One region of the Streptomyces sp. NPDC047515 genome, then DNA from elsewhere that is predicted to be linked to it. Evidence: riboswitches for the same ligand, from Rfam matches in the RefSeq annotation. Region 1 holds a riboswitch; each other region holds the start of a gene.
The links. Region 1 has a riboswitch for cobalamin ahead of ABZ826_RS02550 (ribonucleoside-diphosphate reductase subunit alpha). Riboswitches for the same ligand answer to the same signal wherever they lie in the genome.

Region 1 (7,274 bases):
CGGGTTGGACTCGGAGAGGGCCGTGGTGACCTTCTGCTGAATGCCGTTCCAGTCCTGGACTTCGATCTTCAGCTTGGCCTTGGTCTTCTTCTCGAACTCCTCGGTGACCGTCTTGGTCCACCCGTCCGGGTTCGAGCCGGACATCGTCCACACGGTCAGGGTCTGGCCCTTGTACGCGTCCGGACCGGCCTTCTTGCCGCTGTCGCCGCCGTCGTCGGACCCACACGCCGCAAGGCCGATCATCATGCCCGCGACGCCGATCGCCGCGATGAGCTTGCGCTTCACGCCAAACCCTCCTCAGGGAAACTGCAACCCCGCCCACCGCGAAGACATTCGACGAGTACTGCTGGGGCTGGACCTGGTCTTTAATGGTTTAGACCAGCACCGGGAGCTTGGCCTAGACCTTTAGGGGTGTCAAGGGTGTATAAGAAGTGCACTCGCGTCCGTTATAGGACCGACACCTAAGGGAGGGCGACGAGCCGTGACCGGACCGTGCCACCATGTGAGCCGCGACAGACGGAGGAGCCGGTGACGGCAGCAACGCAGCAGTCGGGAAGGCGGGCCATGGGTGCCGACGGGGGCAGTACGGAGAACGAGACGGGCGCGGCCACGCGGACGGCACGCGTCCCGAAGTACTACCGGCTGAAGCGACATCTCCTCGACATGACGGACACCATGCCGCCGGGCACCCCTGTGCCACCGGAACGAACCCTGGCCGCCGAGTTCGACACCTCGCGCACCACCGTGCGCCAGGCGCTCCAGGAACTGGTCGTCGAGGGCCGGCTGGAGCGCATCCAGGGCAAGGGCACCTTCGTCGCCAAGCCGAAGGTCTCGCAGGCCCTGCAACTCACCTCGTACACCGAGGACATGCGCGCCCAGGGGCTGGAACCAACGTCCCAGCTGCTGGACATCGGCTATGTCACGGCCGACGACACGCTCGCCGGACTGCTCGACATCACGGCCGGTGGCCGCGTGCTGCGGATCGAGCGGCTGCGGCTCGCCAGCGGGGAGCCGATGGCGATCGAGACCACGCATCTTTCGGCCAAACGCTTTCCCGCGCTGCGCCGTTCGCTGGTGAAGTACACCTCGCTCTACACCGCACTGGCCGAGGTGTACGACGTCCGGCTGGCCGAGGCCGAGGAGACCATCGAGACCTCGCTCGCCACCCCGCGCGAGGCCGGTCTGCTCGGTACGGACGTGGGCCTGCCGATGCTGATGCTGTCCCGGCACTCGCTGGACGGGCAGGGCGAGCCGGTGGAGTGGGTGCGCTCGGTCTACCGCGGCGACCGGTACAAGTTCGTGGCACGTCTGAAGCGGCCGACGGACTGACCCCGGACGCGGCGGCCGGCTGATCCCGGCCCGCGCACTCGCACACCCGGCCGTCAACGGCCCCCGTGGACCGCATCACTCCACGGGGGCCGTTCGCCTGCCTCCGCAGGGGCCGACTCTCGCATGTTTGGCAACATTCCGAACATTCGATCCCGTTCGCGGGACCGTTGCCGGACCGCAATGCGGACAGGGGGTGACGGTGACCGGAAGCCTCCCCTAGATTTCCTGCGCATTACACCAGGTGCTCAGCGAGGGGACGGAGTCGCCGCATGCCAGCAGACCCTGAAGGAAAACCGCCCACCATCACGCCGGTGCGGGTGGTCATCGCCCTCTGTCTCGTCGCGCCGTTCGTGGCGATGCTCTGGGTGAGTTCGTACGCGAAGGTGGACCCCACCTTCATCGGCATCCCGTTCTTCTACTGGTACCAGATGCTCTGGGTGCTGATCTCCACCGCGCTCACGATGATCGCGTACAAGCTGTGGCAGCGTGACCAGCGCGCCCGCAAGGGGGGTGCGTCGGCATGAAGGACGGCGTGAACGGCGTCGCGCTCGGCGTCTTCATCTTCTTCTTCCTGGCCGTCACGGTCATGGGCTTCCTGGCGGCGCGCTGGCGCAAGGCCGAGAACGAGGCCAGCCTCGACGAATGGGGCCTGGGCGGACGGTCGTTCGGCACCTGGGTCACCTGGTTCCTGCTCGGCGGCGACCTGTACACCGCGTACACCTTCGTCGCCGTGCCCGCGCTGATCTACACGGCGGGCGCGGCAGGCTTCTTCGCCGTGCCGTACACGATCCTCGTGTACCCGCTGATCTTCACCTTCCTGCCGCGGCTGTGGTCGGTCTCGCACAAGCACGGGTACGTCACCACCTCGGACTTCGTCCGCGGACGCTTCGGCTCGAAGGGGCTGTCGCTGGCGGTCGCCGTCACGGGCATCCTCGCCACGATGCCGTACATCGCCCTCCAACTCGTCGGCATCCAGGCGGTGCTGGACGTGATGGGCGTCGGCGGCGGCGAGAACACCCACTGGTTCATCAAGGACCTGCCGCTGCTGATCGCGTTCGCGGTGCTCGCCGCGTACACCTACTCGTCCGGTCTGCGGGCGCCCGCGCTGATCGCGTTCGTCAAGGACGGGCTGATCTACCTCGTCATCGCGGTGGCGATCATCTACATCCCGATCAAGCTCGGCGGCTTCCACGACATCTTCGCCAAGGCGGGCGAGGCGCTCTCGCAGACCAACCCGAAGACCGGCAAACCGCACGGCGCGCTCGCGCCGGGCGAGGCGGGCCACTGGGGTTACGCCACCCTGGCGTTGGGCTCGGCGCTCGCGCTCTTCATGTATCCGCACTCGATCACGGCGACGCTCTCCAGCCGCAGCCGCAATGTGATCCGGCGCAACACCACGATCCTGCCGCTGTACTCGCTGATGCTGGGCCTGCTCGCGCTGCTCGGCTTCATGGCCATCGCCGCCGGGATCAAGGTGGACAACGGGCAGTTGGCCATCCCCCAGCTGTTCGAGAACATGTTCCCCGACTGGTTCGCGGGCGTCGCGTTCGCCGCCATCGGCATCGGCGCCCTGGTGCCCGCCGCGATCATGTCGATCGCCGCCGCGAATCTCTTCACCCGCAACATCTACAAGGACTTCCTGAAGCCGGACGCCACCCCGGAGCAGGAGACCAAGGTCTCCAAGCTGGTGTCCCTGCTGGTGAAGGTCGGCGCGCTCGCCTTCGTCCTGACCATGGACAAGACGGTCGCGATCAACTTCCAGCTGCTCGGCGGGATCTGGATCCTCCAGACGATGCCGGCCCTGGTCGGCGGCCTGTTCACCCGGTGGTTCCACCGCTGGGCGCTGCTCGCGGGCTGGGCGGTCGGCATGGTGTATGGCACGGTGGCCGCGTACGGGGTCGCCAGCCCGACCCAAGCGCACTTCGGCGGTTCGTCCAAGGAGATTCCCGGCATCGGCGAGATCGGCTACATCGGTCTGACGGCGTTCGTGCTGAACGTGATCGTGACGGTGGTGCTCACCTTCGTCCTGAACGCCGTGAAGGCACCCGCCGGAATCGACGAGACCGCCCCGGGCGACTACACGGCCGACGCGGGCGACCCGGACGTCCAGGTGGAGCTCCCGCCGGCCACGGCCGGAGCGCCGGGCGGCGGCCACTGACGACCGCTCCGACACCGGCCGACGGCCCGTCGAGCCCCCTTCTGCGGGGCGCGGCGGGCCGTCCCTGCGGATGGGGCCGGACGGCCCCGGAGAGGGCCGCACAGCTCGTTCTGTGGGCTTGACCCGAGTCGGCCGACACAACATGTGGGGGCTGCCTCATCGGGCGGCCCCCACATGTATGCTCATGCTCGCTGTCGCCGCAGGGGAATCCGGTGCGAATCCGGAACTGTCCCGCAACGGTGTGTTCGGTGCGCTTTTGCGCACCCCCGAGTAAGTCCGAGGACCTGCCGACAGCGCATCCGGCTCGACCGAACCGGATGCCAGACGTCCGGGCCTCGCGGATGGGCCGGTGGACGCCGTACGGAGTGCTGCCCCGCTCGGGCCCGCCTCTGCCCGGCTGCCCCCCGTTCCCCGCCGGCCCCGAGCCGAGCGAGGGAGAGCATCACGTGACCATCGCGCCAGCCGATCCGGCTTCAGTCGCCGTGTCCGAAGCGGCCGAGTCCGAGGGGACCGCACACGACGGACCGGGGACCGCACTGCTGCGGACCCTGACCGACCTCACCGTCGATCTGCCCGACACCGACCCCGGTCGTGTCGCCGCCGCCGCGCTGCGCGGACGCAGCGCCCGGTCGGACGAGGCCGAGCTGCGCTCGCTGGCCACCGAGGCCGCCGCGGGGCTGATCTCCGAGGACCCCGCCTACTCCCGGCTCGCCGCCAGGCTCCTGACCCACGCCATCGCGGACGAGGCGGCCGGCCAGGGCGCGGTCTCCTTCTCCGCGTCCGTCGCCGTCGGACACCACGAGGGCCTGATCGCGGACCGTACCGCCGAGTTCGTCGCGCTGCACGCGGACGCCCTCGACGCGCTGGTGGAACGCTCGCTCGCCGCCGGCGCCGACGACCGGTTCGGCTACTTCGGGCTGCGGACCCTGCACAGCCGCTATCTGCTGCGCCACCCGCACACCCGCCAGGTCATCGAGACGCCCCAGCACTTCATGCTGCGGGTCGCGGCCGGGCTCGCCGAGAACGGTTCGCGGCGCGCTCTGGACGAAGTGGCCGCGCTGTACGGGCTGATGAGCCGGCTCGACTATCTGCCCTCCTCGCCGACCCTGTTCAACTCCGGTACCCGGCACCCGCAGATGTCCTCCTGCTACCTGCTGGACTCCCCGCTCGACGAGCTCGACTCGATCTACGACCGCTACCACCAGGTGGCGCGGCTCTCGAAGCACGCGGGCGGCATCGGGCTCTCGTACTCCCGCGTCCGCGCCCGCGGTTCGCTGATCCGCGGTACCAACGGGCACTCCAACGGCATCGTGCCGTTCCTGAAGACGCTCGACGCCTCCGTCGCCGCGGTCAACCAGGGGGGCCGCCGCAAGGGCGCCGCCGCCGTCTACCTGGAGACCTGGCACGCGGACATCGAGGAGTTCCTGGAGCTGCGCGACAACACGGGCGAGGACCAGCGGCGTACGCACAACCTCAACCTGGCGCACTGGATCCCGGACGAGTTCATGCGCCGGGTCGACGCGGACGGCGAGTGGTCGCTGTTCTCGCCCGCGGACGTGCCCGAGCTGGTCGACCTGTGGGGCGACGACTTCGACGCCGCGTACCGGGCCGCCGAGGCCAAGGGGCTGGCCCGCAAGTCGATGCCGGCCCGCGAGCTGTACGGCCGGATGATGCGTACCCTCGCGCAGACCGGCCAGGGCTGGATGACGTTCAAGGACGCTTCCAACCGGACCGCGAACCAGACCGCCGAGCCGGGCCGCGTCGTCCACTCCTCGAATCTGTGCACCGAGATCCTCGAAGTCACCGATGACGGCGAGACGGCCGTCTGCAACCTGGGTTCGGTCAACCTCGGCGCGTTCGTCGCCGAGGGCACCATCGACTGGGAGCGGCTGGACGCCACCGTCCGGACCGCCGTGACCTTCCTCGACCGGGTCGTCGACATCAACTTCTACCCGACCGAGCAGGCCGGCCGCTCCAACGCGAAGTGGCGCCCGGTCGGCCTGGGCGCGATGGGTCTGCAGGACGTCTTCTTCCAGCTGCGGCTGCCGTTCGACTCCCCCGAGGCGCGCGCTCTCTCCACGAAGATCTCCGAGCGGATCATGCTCGCGGCGTACGAGGCGTCCTGCGAGCTCGCCGAGCGGTCGGGCCCGCTGCCGGCCTGGGCCGAGACGCGTGCCGCGCGCGGGGTGCTGCACCCCGACCACTACGACACGGAGCTGAACTGGCCGGAGCGCTGGGACGCGCTGCGCGCCCGCGTCGCGAAGAGCGGCATGCGCAATTCGCTGCTGCTCGCCATCGCGCCCACGGCGACGATCGCCTCGATCGCGGGTGTGTACGAGTGCATCGAGCCGCAGGTCTCCAACCTCTTCAAGCGCGAGACGCTCAGCGGTGAGTTCCTCCAGGTCAACGCGTATCTGGTGGAGGAGCTGAAGCAGCTCGGCGTCTGGGACGCGCGGACCCGCGAGGCACTGCGCGACGCGAGCGGCTCCGTGCAGGGCTTCGCCTGGATCCCTGAGGACGTGCGGGCGCTGTACCGCACGGCGTGGGAGATCCCGCAGCGCGGACTGATCGACATGGCGGCGGCCCGTACGCCGTTCCTCGACCAGAGCCAGTCGCTGAACCTCTTCATGGAGACGCCGACGATCGGCAAGCTCTCCTCGATGTACGCGTACGCCTGGAAGCAGGGGCTGAAGACGACGTACTACCTGCGCTCGCGCCCGGCGACCCGGATCGCCCGTGCGGCCTCCGGCCGGACCGCGGCCAGCGCCCCCATCCCCGTACAGCAGGCTTCGACGCCCGACGCCGACGCGATCGCCTGCTCCCTGGAGAACCCCGAGTCCTGCGAGGCCTGTCAGTAATGAGCTCCACCAACTCCGAGAAGTCCGCGCTCGTCAAGAACCTGCTCGACCCGGGTTTCGAACTGACCCTGCGGCCCATGCGCTACCCGGACTTCTACGAGCGCTACCGCGACGCGATCAAGAACACCTGGACGGTGGAGGAGGTCGATCTCCACTCCGACGTCGCCGACCTCGCGAAGCTCTCCCCCGGCGAGCAGCACATGATCGGCCGGCTCGTCGCGTTCTTCGCGACGGGTGACTCGATCGTCTCCAACAACCTCGTACTGACGCTGTACAAGCACATCAACTCCCCCGAGGCGCGGCTGTATCTCTCGCGGCAGCTCTTCGAGGAGGCTGTGCACGTCCAGTTCTATCTGACGCTGCTGGACACCTATCTGCCCGATCCGGACGACCGTGCCGCCGCGTTCGACGCGGTCGAGGAGATCCCGTCCATCCGCGAGAAGGCGCAGTTCTGCTTCAAGTGGATGGATTCGGTCGAGAAGATCGAGCGGCTGGAGACGAAGGCCGACCGCCGTCGCTTCCTGCTGAACCTGATCTGCTTCGCGGCGTGCATCGAGGGGCTGTTCTTCTACGGCGCGTTCGCGTACGTCTACTGGTTCCGCTCGCGGGGTCTGCTGCACGGTCTCGCCACGGGCACCAACTGGGTCTTCCGTGACGAGACGATGCACATGAACTTCGCGTTCGAGGTCGTGGACACCGTCCGCAAGGAGGAGCCCGACCTCTTCGACGACGAGCTCCAGCAGCAGGTCACCGACATGCTGAAGGAGGCCGTGGCGGCCGAGCTGCAGTTCGGCCGTGATCTGTGCGGTGACGGTCTGCCGGGCATGAACACGGAGTCGATGCGGCAGTACCTGGAGTGCGTGGCCGACCAGCGGCTCACGCGGCTGGGCTTCCCGGCGGTCTACGGCTCCGAGAACCCGTTCTCGTTC
Region 2 (7,274 bases), on a different contig from region 1:
CGAGGACGTCCCGTGCAAGCCCCGCCGCAGCGGCGATGTCCCAGCCGCGCTCCTCCATGCCCTCGGCGAGCCGGCGGCACAACTGCTCCAGCAGATCGATCGCGTCGGCGCCGGTGCGCGCCGGACCGTCGACCAGCTCGGTCAGCTCGGCCGGCACCTTCACCGCGGCGCCGGGCTCGGCCAGCAACTCCTTCTCGCTGAGCCCGAAGTGCCCGGCGATCGCGGCCCGCAGCCCCGGCAGCGCGTTCGCCGTGCCGCCCCACACCTGGGAGGCGCGCAGCACGGCCAGCACCAGGTTGACCCGCGCCTCGTCGACGGGGCCACCACCGAGGATGTGCAGGCCGTCGCGGATCTGGACGTCCTTGATCTCGCAGAGGTAGCCGTCGATGTGCATGACGAACGAGTCGAAGTCGTCGTCGCCCGGCTGTTCGTCGACATGGAGGTCGTGGTGCAGCTCGGCCGCCTTCACCAGCGTCCAGATCTGCGCCCTCACCGACGGGGCCTTGGCCGGGTCGAGATCGCTGACCAGCGCGTACTCGTCGAGCAGCTGCTCCAGCTTGGCCAGGTCGCCGTAGGTGTCGGCACGGGCCATCGGCGGCACCAGATGGTCCACCACCGTGGCGTGCCCGCGTCGTTTGGCCTGGGTACCCTCGCCCGGGTCGTTGACGATGAACGGGTAGATCAGCGGCAGTTCGCCGAGCACGGCGTCGGGGCCGCAACCGGCGGACAGGCCGAGGCCCTTGCCCGGCAGCCACTCCATCGTGCCGTGCTTGCCCATGTGGACGACGGCATCCGCGCCGAAGCCCCCCTCCGATGTTGCGGCCTCCAGCCAGCGGTACGTCGCCAGGTAGTGGTGCGACGGCGGCATGTCCGGGTCGTGGTAGATCGCGATCGGGTTCTCGCCGAAGCCGCGCGGTGGCTGGATCAGCACCACCACGTTCCCGAACTGCAACGAGGCGAGGACGATGTCGTCCCCGTCCACGTACAGCGAACCCGGCGGCTCGCCCCAGTGCTCCAGCATCGAGTCGCGCAGCTCCGGTTCCAGTGTGTCGAACCAGGCTCGGTAGTCGGCGAGCGGCACCCGCGCGGGGGCCGCGGCGAGCTGCTCCTCGGTCAGCCACTCGACGTCGTGGCCACCGGCGCTGATGAGGCGGTGGATGAGCTCGTCGCCGTTGTCGGGGTGCCCGTCGACCGCGTAACCGGCCTCCCGCAGGGCGTCCAGGACCCGTACCGCCGACGCGGGCGTGTCCAGTCCGACGGCGTTGCCGACGCGGGAGTGCTTGGTCGGGTAGGCGGTGAAGACGAGGGCGAGCTTCTTCTCGGCGTTCGTCCTGTGCTTGAGGACGGCGTGGCGCACTGCGATTCCGGCGACACGCGCGGCGCGTTCGGGGTCGGCGCGGTACACCGGCACGTCGTCGGGTCCCTGCTCCTTGAAGGAGAACGGGACGGTGATCAGCCGGCCGTCGAACTCGGGGATCGCGACCTGCATCGCGGCGTCCATGGGGGAGAGCGCCGCGTCCGACGCCTCCCACGCGGCACGCGAGGAGGTCAGGCACAGGCCCTGGAGGACGGGGACGTTCAGATCGGCCAGTGCGCCGATGTCCCAGGCCTCGTCGTCGCCCCCGGCGGAGGCGTCCGACGCGCGGGTGCCGCCCGCCGCGAGGACCGTGGCGACCAGGGCGTCCGCCCTGCCGAGCAGTTCGTACAGACCGGCGTCCGCGCCACGCAGCGAACCGCAGTACACCGGCAGGGCGTTGGCGCCCCGCGCCTCGACCGCGTCGCAGAGGACGTCCACGAACGAGGTGTTCCCGGAGAGCTGGTGCGCCCGGTAGAAGAGCACGCCGACGGTCGGGCGGCCCTCGATGAACTCGCGGTCGCCGTGCAGGCCCCACTCGGGCATCTTCTGCGGCTCGGCGAAGCCGTGACCGGTCAGCAGGACGGTGTCGGAGAGGAACCGGGCCAGCTCCACGAGGTTTCCGGGGCCGCCCTCCACGAGGTAGCGCAGAGCCTCGGCGACCACACCGGCCGGCACGGACGATTCGGCCATCAGCTCCGCGTCCGGCACGGCCTCGCCGCCCAGCAGCACGGTCGGGATGCCGGACGCCTTGAGGACGGCCAGCCCGTCCTCCCAGGCGCGCTTGCCGCCGAGGAGGCGGACGACGGCGACGGAGGCGCCTTCGATCAGCGCGGGGAGTTCCTCGTGGGCGTCGATGCGGGTGGGGTTGCCGATCCGGTACGGCGCGCCGGAGGCGCGGGCGGCGAGGAGGTCCGTGTCGGCCGTCGACAACAACAGCACAGTGCTCATAGGGGAGTTCATGCGCGTGCTCCAGGTGCTCCGGGGGCGATGAAGGGAAGTCCTGACGGTGCGCCCGACTCGATGAGCCGCAGCAGCGCGTCGGTGTCCGCGTGTTCTTCGACGAGGTCGCCGAGGCGGTCGAGCTGTTCCTCGCGCAGCGCGGCGAAGGAGGTGTCGGGGGCGGGGACGAAGCGCCGGCCGGCGGCGCGCGCGATCTCGGTCAGGAAGCGGCGGCGGAACGCGTCGCTCTCCAGCGCGCCGTGCCAGTGGGTGCCCCACACGGAGCCGGCCCGGCAGCCGTCGAGGCTGCGTCCTCGGTCGTCGGAGATGAACGCTTCCCCGCCGCGCACGTCCGCGACGCCGTGGTGGATCTCGTACCCCTCGACGGGCGCGCCGAGCGCCTCGCCGACGGGGCGGGCGAGGGTCTTCTCGCGGTCGAAGCGGATGTGTACGGGCAGCAGGCCGAGGCCGTCGACGTGCCCGGCCCGCGACTCGACCTCGTCCTCGATGTGTTCGCCGAGGATCTGGAAGCCGCCGCAGATGCCGAGGACCGGCCTGCCCTCGGCGGTGCGCCGGACCAGGGCGTCGGCGAGGCCGCGCTCGCGCAGCCAGGCCAGCGCCTTCACGGTGCCGCGGGTGCCCGGCACGATGACGAGGTCGGCGTCGGCCAGCTCCTCGGCGCGGTCCACGAATCGCACGACGACGCCCGGTTCGGCGGCCAGCGCGTCCACATCGGTGAAGTTCGACATCAGCGGCACGGCGCACACCGCCACGCGCAGCACGTCCTCGCCGTGCGGCGGCGCGACGACCGACTCGCGCACGGCCCCGCGCAGCGAGACCCGCAGCCCGTCCTCCTCGTCGATGCCGAGGCCGTGGGCGAAGGGCAGCACCCCGTACGTCCGCCGTCCGGTGATCCCGCGCAGCATCTCCAGGCCCGGCTCCAGCAGCGACACGTCACCGCGGAACTTGTTGACGAGGTAGCCCGCGATCAGCGACTGGTCCTCGGCGTCGAGCAGCGCCGTGGTGCCGAAGAAGGAGGCGAAGACGCCCCCGCGGTCGATGTCGCCGACGACCACCACCGGGAAGCGGGCCGCGCGTGCGATGCCCATGTTCACGATGTCCGTGCGCCGCAGATTGATCTCGGCCGGACTGCCCGCCCCCTCGCAGATCACTGCGTCATATGTGTCCCGAAGCCGCTCCAGACAGTCCACGACCGTGGAGAGCAGCGCTTCCTGTCGGCCCCCGTGGTAGCCGCGGGCGCTCATCTCGCCCACCGGCCGGCCCATCAGGACGACCTGGCTGGAGCGGTCGCCGCCGGGCTTGAGCAGGACCGGGTTCATCAGCGCGGTCGGCTCCACCCGGGCGGCCTGCGCCTGCATGGCCTGGGCGCGCCCGATCTCGGCGCCCTCGCGGGTGACGAACGAGTTCAGCGACATGTTCTGCGCCTTGAAGGGTGCCACTTTCACGCCCCGGCGCACGAGCCAGCGGCAGATGCCTGCCGTGACGACGCTCTTGCCCGCGTCCGAGGTGGTCCCGGCGACCAGCAGTCCGCCGCTCATGTCCGTCTCCGTCCTGCGATCCGCGTGCCCGCCGTACGAGTTCCCGCCGTCCGGCGCCCTGCGATGCGTCGTGCGGCGAGGCCCGCGCCCAGCCGTCCGGCCACACATACGCCCAGGGCGAGCGCGCTCACCCGGCGCGACAGCCGTACCGCGCGTTCGATGTCCTCGGTCTCCACCGCCCGGCCCGTCGCCCCGTTGAGGACGGGACGGTGCTCGACCCTCCCGCCGTACACGAGGGTCCCGCCGAGCCGCACGCCGAGCGCGCCCGCGAACGAGGCCTCCACCGGGCCCGCGTTGGGGCTCGGGTGCTCGGCCGCGTCGGCCCGCCAGGCCCGTACCGCGCCACGTGGCCTCCCTCCGGCGGCCACGGCGAGCAGCGCCGTGAGCCGGGCGCCGGGCCAGCCCGCGACATCGTCGAGGCGGGCGGAGGCCCAGCCGTAGCGCCGGTGGCGGGGCGACTTGTGGCCGACCATGGCGTCGAGGGTGTTGGCGGCCCGGAAGCCGACGAGCCCCGGCACCCCGGCCAGCGCGCCCCACACCAGGGCGCCGACCACCGCGTCCGAGGTGTTCTCGGCCACGGACTCCACCACGGCGCGGGCGATCTGCGGTCCGTCGAGGGAGTGCGGGTCGCGTCCGCACAGATGCGGCAGCCGCTCGCGGGCCAGTTCGAGGTCACCGGCCGCCAGGGCGTCGCCGATCGTCCGGGCCTCACGCCCCAGGGACGTACCGCCGACGACGGACCAGGTGGCGGCCGCGGTGAGCGCGACGGAGGCGGCGGGACGGCCGCGCACGGCACGGCTGATCAGCGCGGCACCCCCCGCGGCACCTCCGGCCAGGACAAGGGTGTGCAGCGCGCCCCACCCGCGGTGGTCGCGCCACAGACGGCGTTCGACGCCTGCCGCGGCCCGCCCGAAGGCGGCGACCGGATGCCCCCTGCGGGGGTCACCGAGCAGCAGATCGCCGATCAGACCGGCCGTGGCGCCGTACACGAAAATGCGGTCGGCACGCACGGCTCAACCGGCCGACGCGCCTCGAAGGACCTTCGTACAGGCGGCTCTCGACGAGAGCGCCACAGCAGCGGACGCACGGCAGCCAGGCATGGCGATATGTCCTCACTCAGGGTCCGCGCCCTGGTTCGACGTGACCGGCGACGAGAGTCTCCTGGCTCCCGGATCCGCAGTTCCCCCGGCCTTCCAGCCCGCTCGCGCGCGCCGTGACTTCCGGTGTGGGGGACTGCTCCCCGGTGACAGTGGCGGGACCGCGCCGGATTCGCACCGGCTTCCTCTGCTGTCGCCGTAATTGGCTCCGGCAGTCCACCACGCTCCGCGAACGCCCGTCAACCTGCCGTTGACCTGCGACGGCGCAGTGTGCTGAGGCCCACATCGGGCCGGGCACACCGGAACGGGCCGGACACACGAGGTGTGTCCGGCCCGTCGGGGGAGTGCGCGGGGGAGGGCTCAGGCGACGATCAGATAGATCCCGTACGTAACCGCCGCCGCGCACAGCCCGAAGCAGACGTACGCGCCGGCGCGGGCCAGCAGCAGCGAGCCGCCGGAGCCGCCCTGCGCCGCCGGTTCGGGCTGCTTGGAGAGACCGACGATGCCCAGGGTGAAGAGACCCACCAGCGCGACGGTGACCACGAGGGAGACGCCGAAGACGGAGCCGAGGGCTGCCCAGTCGATTTTCATGCTGATTCCTTAGACGGCCGGCCTGGACGGCTGACCTAGACGGTGGCGGGTCGCGCCGGGTCCTGGGAGGTGCCGGCCGGGGCCGGAATGGTGGTCTTGAGGTCCTGGGCCGTCGCCTGGGCCGCGGTGGGCGGCGGGCTGACGGCGGCGATGGCCGTCGTGACGACGCCCGCCGGTTCGGCCGTGCCGTCCGCCGGCGCGACATCGCCGTGGCCGACCGGCTTGCGGCGCGACACCAGCCAGATCGAGCCGGAGCCCGCGACCAGCAGCGCCGCGACGACGACGACACCCCAGGTGCCCTGCTTGGTGAGGAGTTCCGCGCCCGCGCCGACCAGGCCCGCGGCCGGCAGGGTCAGACCCCAGGCGACGAACATCCGGGTGGCGGTGGACCAGCGGACCACGCCGCCCTGACGGCCGAGGCCCGCACCCATCACGGCGCCGGAGCAGGACTGGGTGGTGGAGAGGGAGAAGCCGAGGTGCGAGGAGGCCAGGATGACCGTGGCCGCGCTGGTCTGGGCCGCGAAGCCCTGCGGCGGCCTGAGGTCGGTGAGGCCGCTGCCCATGGTGCGGATGATGCGCCAGCCGCCCAGGTAGGTGCCGAGCGCGATGGCCGTACCGGCGGCGACGATGACCCAGACCGGCGGGTTGGCGCCGGGGTGCAGGACGCCACCGGTGACCAGGGCCAGGGTGATGATGCCCATGGTCTTCTGCGCGTCGTTGGTGCCGTGGGCGAGGGAGACCAGTCCGGCCGAGGCGATCTGACCGGCGCGGTAGCCCTTGGCGGTGGCCTTCTCCTGGGCGTCGTTGCGGATCTTCCCGCCGATCCGGTACGTCAGCCTGGTGGCCAGCAGCGCGGCCAGGCCGGCGACGATCGGGGCGGCGACCGCGGGGAGCAGCACCTTGGTGACGACCGTGCCGCCGTCGACCGACGACCAGCCCGCCGACATCACGGCGGCACCGATCAGGCCGCCGAACAGGGCGTGCGAGGAGCTGGACGGCAGTCCGACCAGCCAGGTCAGCAGATTCCAGAGAATGGCGCCGACGAGTGCCGCGAAGATGACTTCTGTCCGCAACCCGTCCTCGTTGATGATCCCGCCGGAGATCGTCTTGGCGACCTCCACGGACAGGAACGCGCCGACGAGGTTGAGAACGGCGGACATGGCCACCGCTGTCTTCGGTCTGAGCGCACCGGTCGAGATGGTCGTCGCCATCGCGTTGGCGGTGTCGTGGAAACCGTTCGTGAAATCGAACACTAGAGCTGTCACGATCACAATCGCGAGGAGCAGCGTGATGTGTTCCATTTACCCAGGCAATCGTTCGACGTCATTGGCAGGTGGACCGTAGGCAACCTGGGTGAACGGAAGATGAACTGGGAAGGGCACTGTGGTGACTCCAAACGGAGCCGGGTCATTCTGTTTGTCCGCCCCGATGTGGCGCGCGCCCGGGACGGGGCCCCGAGCGGCCTGATTTCGGCCCCCGCCACCCCTTTTGTGAACTTCACCGGTTTGTGACTTCTGTGGCCGATCGCATGTCCGTTCGGCTTCCGGGCTGACAGGATCTCCGCATGAGCGATCAGCAGCGGGACGCGATCGGACGGGCCTGGGACGCGGTCGTCGCCACCGCCCGCAGGACGGCGTCGGACGGCCTCGTCGTGGGGACCTCGGGAAACGTGTCGGCCCGGGTCGGCGGGACGGTCCTGGTCACCCCCAGCGGAGTGCCGTACGAGAGGCT
Region 3 (7,274 bases), on a different contig from region 1:
AGCATGTCGAGGCTGAAGGTGTTGACGCTGTACGTGCCCGTCCTGACCCGGCGGGCGATGTCGATGCCGCGCTCGGTGTCGGCGGTCCAGACGCTGCCGCTGAGGCCGTAGTCGGAGTCGTTGGCGATCCGTACGGCCTCGTCCTCGTCACCGTACGGCAGGAGGCAGATGACGGGACCGAAGATCTCCTCGCGGGCGACGCGCATGGAGTTGTCGACGTCACCGAAGAGGGTCGGCTCCACGTACCAGCCCCGGTCCTGGGACGCCGGACGGCCGCCGCCGGTGAGGATCTTGGCGCCCTCGTCCTGGCCGATCCTGATGTAGTCGAGCGACCGCTGCTGCTGGCGCCGCGCGACGAGGGGGCCGAGTTCGGTGGCGGGGTCGAGCGGGTCACCGACCTTCAGTGCGCTCGCGGCGGCGGCGAACGCCTCGGCCGTCTCGTCGTAGCGGGAGCGCGGGACGAGGATGCGGGTCTGCGCGACGCACGCCTGGCCGTTGATCATCCAGGCGAAGGGAACGATCCCGGCGACGGCCGTCTCCAGATCGGCGTCCGGGAGGATCACGGCGGCGGACTTGCCGCCCAACTCCAGTGTGACGCGGGTGAGGTTGCGGGAGGCGACCTCCATCACCCGCCGCCCGGCGGCCACGGACCCGGTGAACGACACCTTGTCCACGCCGGGGTGCCCGACCAGGTACTCGCTGACCTCGCGGTCGGAGGGCAGGATCGACAGCACCCCCTCCGGCAGCCCGGCCCCGGCGGCGATGTCGGCCAGGATGTAGGCGTCCAGCGGGGATTCGGGCGAAACCTTGAGCACGGCGGAGCAGCCGGCGAGCAACGCGGGCGCCAGCTTCGCGGCAGCGGTGAACTGCGGAACGTTCCACGGCACCACGGCCGCGACCACCCCGACCGGCTCCCGGCGCACCAGCAGCGGCCCGAGAGCCCCGTCCCGGCGCTCCTCGTACGGGAAGGACCGGGCGACGGTGATCGCCGCGTCCCACACCATCATCGCGGCGAGCGCCTGCACCATGACGCTCGACGTGTACGGGGTGCCGTTCTGCGAGCTGATGACCCGGGCGATCTCCTCGTACCGCACGGCGAACGCGTCCTTGATCCGAGTGATCACCGCGATCCGCTCGTCCAGGGTCATCCGTGGCCAGGACCCCTCGTCGAACGCCCGCCGGGCGGCGGCGACGGCCCGGTCCACATCCCCCTCGCAGGCGTGCGGCACCCGGCCGATGACCTGTTCGGTGTGGGGCGACACGACCTCGATGGCATCCCGGCCCAGCGGATCGACCAACTCCCCGCCGATGAACAGTTTTCCGTGTTCGACAAGCTCGGTCATGGCTGCTGCCTCCCGCGACCCGGCACGTTACCTGACTCTGTGTCAGAACTGATACCAGTTCCAGTTCCAGGAGTCCACGACTTCGACGGCGCGCACGACCGGACGGCCGTCGTCGCGCCGCCGGGGGTTTCGCGGCACGCCCGTCGCTTCCCCGGTGCGCCGCGCGGGTAGGGACGAGGACGACCAGGTCCCTCACTCACCGGTTCCAGAAGTTCCGAATTCCACCGGCTCAGAAAGGGAAACACGTGCACACCCCGTCCCGCACCGAACCGAATCACCCATCCACCTCCAGGCCGAGTACCTCCGAACACCCCCTCGTGGGCGCCTGGTTACTGAGCACCGTCGCCATCATGGACGCCTCCGGCCACACGCTCGAACACCCCCTGGGACAGACTCCGACAGGACTGATCACCTACACCGCCGACGGCCACATGTCGGTGAGCATGCTGAACCCGGAGCCCGAGCCCTCCCCGGAGGAGGGGACGGCCGGGCCGATCGACACCGCGACCCTGTTCAGGACTTCTCCGTACCTGGGGTACGCGGGCACCTACGAGGTGACGGGCGACCTGGTCGTCCACCATCTGCAGATGGCGTCCCTGCGCCCGTGGGTCGGCACCACGCAGGAGCGCCGGTGGCGGGTGGAGGGGGACCGATTGACCCTGGTCCCCCCGACCGAGGGAACCGGCGACGGCTCGCGCACCCCGCGACTCGTGTGGCACCGGCCGGCCGCGGACGCCGCATGAGCGACGAGTGATCCGGGGTCACCGGCCGGACGGCCGGTGACCCCGGATCCTCCGCCCGGCGCGGCCGTCCCGCGAGCCGGTGGCGGCCGCCCCCCGGTCTCGTGCGCGTCGAACTCCCCGGGCACGCAGGGCAGATGGGCGTACGGACAGATGGTCGACCAGGGCTACTACTGAAACAAGTTCTCGTTACAGTGGGCGCGGTGCGCCGGATGTCCGTGCGTCCGGTGCGCCGACCATGCCTCGACGAGAGATGGGGAGCCCATGACGCAGGTGACCGACCATGGCGGGGGCGTGCACAGCATCAAGGTCCCCATCCCGGACAATCCACTCGGCCACACCCTCGTCCATGTCCTGGACACCGATAGCGGGCCGGTCCTGATCGACACCGGCTGGGACGATCCGGAGGCGTGGGACACCCTCACCGCCGGGCTCGACGCGATCGGTACGGGCATCGGCGACATCCACGGGGTGGTCATCACCCATCACCACCCCGACCACCATGGCCTCTCCGGTCAGGTGCGCGAGGCATCCGGGGCCTGGATCGCCATGCACGCGGCGGACGCCGCGATCGTGCGCCGCACCCGTGAGGCCCGGCCCGGCACCTGGCTGTCGTACCTCCTGACGAAGCTCACCGCCGTCGGTGCGCCCCAGGAGCATCTCGCGCCGCTGCGGGCCGCGGTCGAGGACGGTCGGATGCGCACCCTGCCGGGGCTGCGGTCCGCGCTCCCGGACCGGGAGATCGTTCCGGGCGAGCTCCTCGGCCTGGCGGGCCGCGAACTGCGGGCGATCTGGACTCCGGGGCACACGCCCGGTCATGTCTGTCTGCATCTGGAGGAGGAGCACCCGGGGAATCTGCCGGGCCGGGGACGGCTGTTCTCGGGGGATCATCTGCTGCCGGGGATCAGCCCGCACATCGGGCTGTACGAGGATCCGGACGCCGCGCCGGGCACCATCCCATCCGCCGGAGGAGACCCCATCGGTGACTACCTCGGCTCGCTGGAGCACATCGGCCGGCTCGGCGTGGCGGAGGTGCTGCCCGCCCATCAGTACGCGTTCACGGACGCCGCGGGGCGCGTACGGGAGCTCCTGGACCATCACGAGGAACGCCTCACCGGGCTGCTCAAGCTGCTCGCCACACCGCTCACGCCGTGGGAGCTGGCCGAGCGGATGGAGTGGAACCGGCCGTGGGAGCAGATCTCGCACGGTTCGCGGAACATCGCCGTCTCGGAGGCCGAGGCGCATCTGCGGCGCCTGGTCAGGCTGGGGCGCGCGGAGGCGGTGGCGGGGAGCGAACCGGTGACGTACATCGCGGTGTGAAGGGCGCGGCATCGCGGTGCGAAGGGCGCGGCCGGCCACGGGGCAGGGGGCTCGTCCGTCTTCTCCCCGGCACCCGGGCTCCCGCACGGGCCGGGCTCCCGGCGAGCGCGGTGGAGGCGTCTCCCGTCGGGGCCCTCGGGGCCGCGACGAGCCGGCCCGCCCGTCCCGCGGGGAACGAGCCTTTGGGACGGCCCCGGGACGGCCCCGGAACCCGTCCGGCCCCGCCCGGTAGAGTGTGCGGGTCGTCATCATGCCCGTTCAGGGGGAAGCCGGTGCGAATCCGGCGCTGACCACGCAGCCGTGAACCGTCGTCGCAGACGGTGAGCCGGAATGCCCTGTCCTCGGTCGTGACCGGCTCGCGACCACCGGAACCCCGGTGGTCGGCACCGTCGAGGTATACGGAGCCGGAGCCTGGTGCCTGAGCGTGCCTGTGCCCGGTTCCCCGCAGGAGAGGCCCCGCCCGCCATGACCGTACGCCGCAGCGCGGCAACGCTCGCCGCCATCGCCACCGTGCTCTGTGCGGCCGCTGCCCCGGTCGCGGTGGCGGCGCCGTCCCCCTCCCCCTCGCCGTCCGTCGCCCTGCCGTCCGGGCTGTACGGCACGAAGGACCCGACGTACGACGGTGTCTGGCGGCAGTCGCTGGCCTTTCTCGCCCAGCGGCTGGAGGGCGTCACGCCCGCCACGAAGTCGGTGGACTGGCTGATCGCCCAGCAGTGCGGCAACGGCGCCTACGCCGCGTACCGGCCCGACGTCTCCCAGCCCTGCACCGAGAAGACCGTGCTGGACACCAATGCCACCGCGGCCGCCGTCCAGGCGTTCGTCGAGGTGGGCGGGCACCGGGACACCGTGAACAACTCGGTCCGCTGGCTGAAGTCGGTACAGAACGAGGACGGCGGCTGGGGCTACACCGCCGGTGCGCCCAGCGACGCCAACTCCACCTCGCTGGTGATCGGCGCCCTCGCCCGGCAGGGCCAGCGGCTCGCGGACATCACCACTCCGAACGGCAAGACCCCCTACTCCCCGCTGCTCGCGCTCGCGATCCCGTGCGGCGGCAAGGACGGCGGCGCCTTCGCCTACCAGCCCGACAAGGCCGGCAAGCTCGCCGCCAACGCGGACGCCACCGCCGCCGCCGTGCTCGGCACGATGGGCAAGGCCCTGGCCGTCGGGAACAACGCCTCGGTCAAGGGGACCAGCTGCCACCCGGGGTCCGGACTCACGCCCGAGCAGGCCGCCCAGAACGGCGCCCACTACCTCGCGAACGCCCTCGCCACGAGCGGCCACCTCGACCTGCCCCCGATGCCCGGCGCCGCCGACACCACCCCGCAGCCCGACTTCGGCAACACCGCGGACGCGGTCGTCGCCCTGTCCGCCGCGGGCCACCAGGACAAGGCCGCCAAGGCCGTGGCCTGGCTGAAGAAGAACTCCGGCCCCTGGGCCGAGCAGAACGGTCCCGCCGCCTACGCGCAGCTGGTCCTGGCCGCGCACGCGACCGGCGCCGACGCCCGTGACTTCAACGGCGTCAACCTGGTCGACCGGCTGAACGCCACCGGCCCCACGCCCGCGGCCGTCACGACGCCCGACCCGTCCACCGACACCGGGTACGAGGCCACGGAGAAGGACCAGGTGCACAGCGGCGACGATGTGATCGGTGGCGTGTGGTGGTTCATCGGCATCGGCCTCGTCGTCGCCGCGGCCGCGGCCTTCCTGATCAGCGGCCGGCGCAAGAACCGGCAGCTGTGAGGCGGGCGGGAAGGGCCACCGCGCTGCTGGTGGCCCTGGGTGCGGTCCTGGCTGTCCTCGGCACGGGGACGGCCCAGGCGGCCGGATACCGGTACTGGTCGTTCTGGGAGGGCTCCGGCACCGGCTGGACGTACGCCACCCAGGGCCCGTCCCTGGTCCGGCCCGACGACGGCACGGTGCAGGGCTTCCGGTTCTCCGTGAGCGAGGACTCCCAGGACTCGGCGAAGCCGCGCCGCTCCCCCGACTTCGCGAAGATCTGCGCGGACACCCCGGCCGAGGACGGCACCAAGCGGATCGCGCTGGTCATCGACGCGGGCACGGCGGCGGACGCCCCGGCCGGCGAGACGCCGCCCGCGCCGCGCACCGCGTGCGCGCGGGTCGCCCCGGACGCCAGCACCGCCGAGGCGCTCGCCTCGGTGGCCAAACCGCTGCGGTACAGCAGCGACGCGCTGCTCTGTGCCATCTCCGGCTATCCGGGCTCGGGCTGCGGCGAACAGGTCTCGGGCGACGGACCCGCGAAGCCTTCCGCGGCGGCGTCCCCGGGCGCCTCCGCCCCCGCTGCCGCCTCCGCCGGTTCGAGCGGCTCCGGTGGCGGGCCGTCCGCCGGGGTGCTCGTCGGTGTCGGCGCCGTTCTCGTCCTCGGCATCGCCGCAGTCGTGCAGGCCCGCCGCCGCCGCGGATGACCGCCCCGACCAGCGGCCGGGTGACCGGCGCCACCGGCACCGCCCGGCCGCCCCGGCCGCTGCGCGCCCCCGGGGCGACCCGGAGCAACGCCCTGCCCGCCGGGGCCTGGTGGCTGTGGGCGCTCGGTCTCGCCACCGCCGCGTCCCGGACCACCAATCCGCTGCTGCTCGGGCTGCTGGTGGGGGTCGCGGGCTATGTGGTCGCGGCCCGTCGCACGGACGCGCCGTGGGCCCGTTCGTACGGGGCGTTCATCAAGATCGGGCTGTTCGTCGTCGGTGTGCGGCTGGTCTTCTCGGTCTTTCTCGGTTCGCCGATCCCCGGCACGCATCCGCTGTTCACGCTCCCCGAGGTGCCGCTGCCCGACTGGGCGAAGGGCGTCAGGATCGGTGGCCGGGTCACCGCCGAGCAGCTGGTCTTCGCGCTGTACGACGGGGCGAAACTGGCGACCCTGCTGATCTGCCTCGGTGCGGCGAACTCGCTCGCCAATCCGGCCCGGCTGCTGAAGTCGCTGCCGGGTGCGCTGTACGAGGCGGGGGTCGCCGTCGTCGTCGCCATGACGTTCGCGCCGAACATGGTCGCCGATGTGGTGCGGCTGCGCACCGCGCGGCGGCTGCGGGGCCGTCCGACCGGCGGCGTCAAGGCGGTGCTCCAGATCGGACTGCCGGTCCTGGAAGGCGCGTTGGAGCGGTCGGTCGCGGTGGCGGCCTCGATGGACGCGCGCGGATACGGGCGCACGGCCCAGGTCCCGCCCGCCGTCCGGCACACCACGAACGTCCTCACGCTCGGCGGGCTGCTCGGGGTGTGTGCGGGCACGTACGGGCTGCTGGCCGCGCAGGGCGCGGTGTACGGACTGCCGCTGCTGATCGCCGGGCTGGTCGCCGCGACGGCCGGACTGCGGCTCGGCGGCGCCCGCTCGGTCCGTACCCGCTACCGGCCCGACCGGTGGGGCGGACGCGCCTGGCTGGTGGCGGGTTCGGGGGTCGCCGTGGCCGTGGCGATGATCTGGGCGGGCGGCGTCGACGCGGCGGCGCTGCGGCCGGGCGTCGTACCGCTGGCCGCACCGGTGCTTCCGCTGTGGCCCGCGGCGGCGGTGCTGATCGGGCTGCTGCCCGCCGTGGTGGCGCCCGTGCCGCCCCCGGTGGGCGCCCCGCATTCCAAGGAGAGCCAGTGATCCGGTTCGAGCATGTCTCGGTGCAGTACGAGGGGACGGAGCGCCCCACCCTGTCCGGGGTCGATCTGACCGTCCCGGAGGGCGAGTTGGTGCTGCTCGTCGGCCCGTCCGGGGTCGGCAAGTCGACGCTGCTGGGCGCCGTGTCCGGTCTGGTTCCGCACTTCACCGGCGGCACGCTGAGCGGCCGGGTCACGGTCGACGGGCGCGACACCCGTACCCACAAACCACGCGAACTCGCCGATCTGGTCGGCACGGTGGGTCAGGACCCGCTCTCCC

Region 2: linked by a shared signal. The riboswitch ahead of ABZ826_RS25865 (cobalamin biosynthesis protein) and the one ahead of ABZ826_RS02550 (ribonucleoside-diphosphate reductase subunit alpha) in region 1 are both predicted to bind cobalamin.
Region 3: linked by a shared signal. The riboswitch ahead of ABZ826_RS10280 (prenyltransferase/squalene oxidase repeat-containing protein) and the one ahead of ABZ826_RS02550 (ribonucleoside-diphosphate reductase subunit alpha) in region 1 are both predicted to bind cobalamin.

What each region holds. Positions count from the first base shown of each region.
Region 1 covers NZ_JBEYTM010000002.1:249,668-256,941, forward strand. Annotated here, with positions in the region: gene ABZ826_RS02530 (extracellular solute-binding protein) at 1-285, opposite strand, end outside; gene ABZ826_RS02535 (GntR family transcriptional regulator) at 565-1,329, shown strand; gene ABZ826_RS02540 (DUF3311 domain-containing protein) at 1,599-1,853, shown strand; gene mctP (monocarboxylate uptake permease MctP) at 1,850-3,487, shown strand; cobalamin riboswitch at 3,659-3,794, shown strand; gene ABZ826_RS02550 (ribonucleoside-diphosphate reductase subunit alpha) at 3,934-6,345, shown strand; gene ABZ826_RS02555 (ribonucleotide-diphosphate reductase subunit beta) at 6,345-7,274, shown strand, end outside.
Region 2 covers NZ_JBEYTM010000035.1:60,609-67,882, reverse strand. Annotated here, with positions in the region: gene cobN (cobaltochelatase subunit CobN) at 1-2,305, opposite strand, end outside; gene ABZ826_RS25870 (cobyric acid synthase) at 2,314-3,855, opposite strand; gene ABZ826_RS25865 (cobalamin biosynthesis protein) at 3,852-4,865, opposite strand; cobalamin riboswitch at 5,010-5,141, opposite strand; gene ABZ826_RS25860 (hypothetical protein) at 5,313-5,543, opposite strand; gene ABZ826_RS25855 (inorganic phosphate transporter) at 5,579-6,844, opposite strand; gene ABZ826_RS25850 (class II aldolase/adducin family protein) at 7,108-7,274, shown strand, end outside.
Region 3 covers NZ_JBEYTM010000009.1:74,439-81,712, forward strand. Annotated here, with positions in the region: gene ABZ826_RS10265 (aldehyde dehydrogenase) at 1-1,343, opposite strand, end outside; gene ABZ826_RS10270 (lipocalin-like domain-containing protein) at 1,661-2,086, shown strand; gene ABZ826_RS10275 (MBL fold metallo-hydrolase) at 2,348-3,403, shown strand; cobalamin riboswitch at 3,626-3,761, shown strand; gene ABZ826_RS10280 (prenyltransferase/squalene oxidase repeat-containing protein) at 3,869-5,143, shown strand; gene ABZ826_RS10285 (SCO2322 family protein) at 5,140-5,826, shown strand; gene ABZ826_RS10290 (energy-coupling factor transporter transmembrane protein EcfT) at 5,823-6,998, shown strand; gene ABZ826_RS10295 (ATP-binding cassette domain-containing protein) at 6,995-7,274, shown strand, end outside.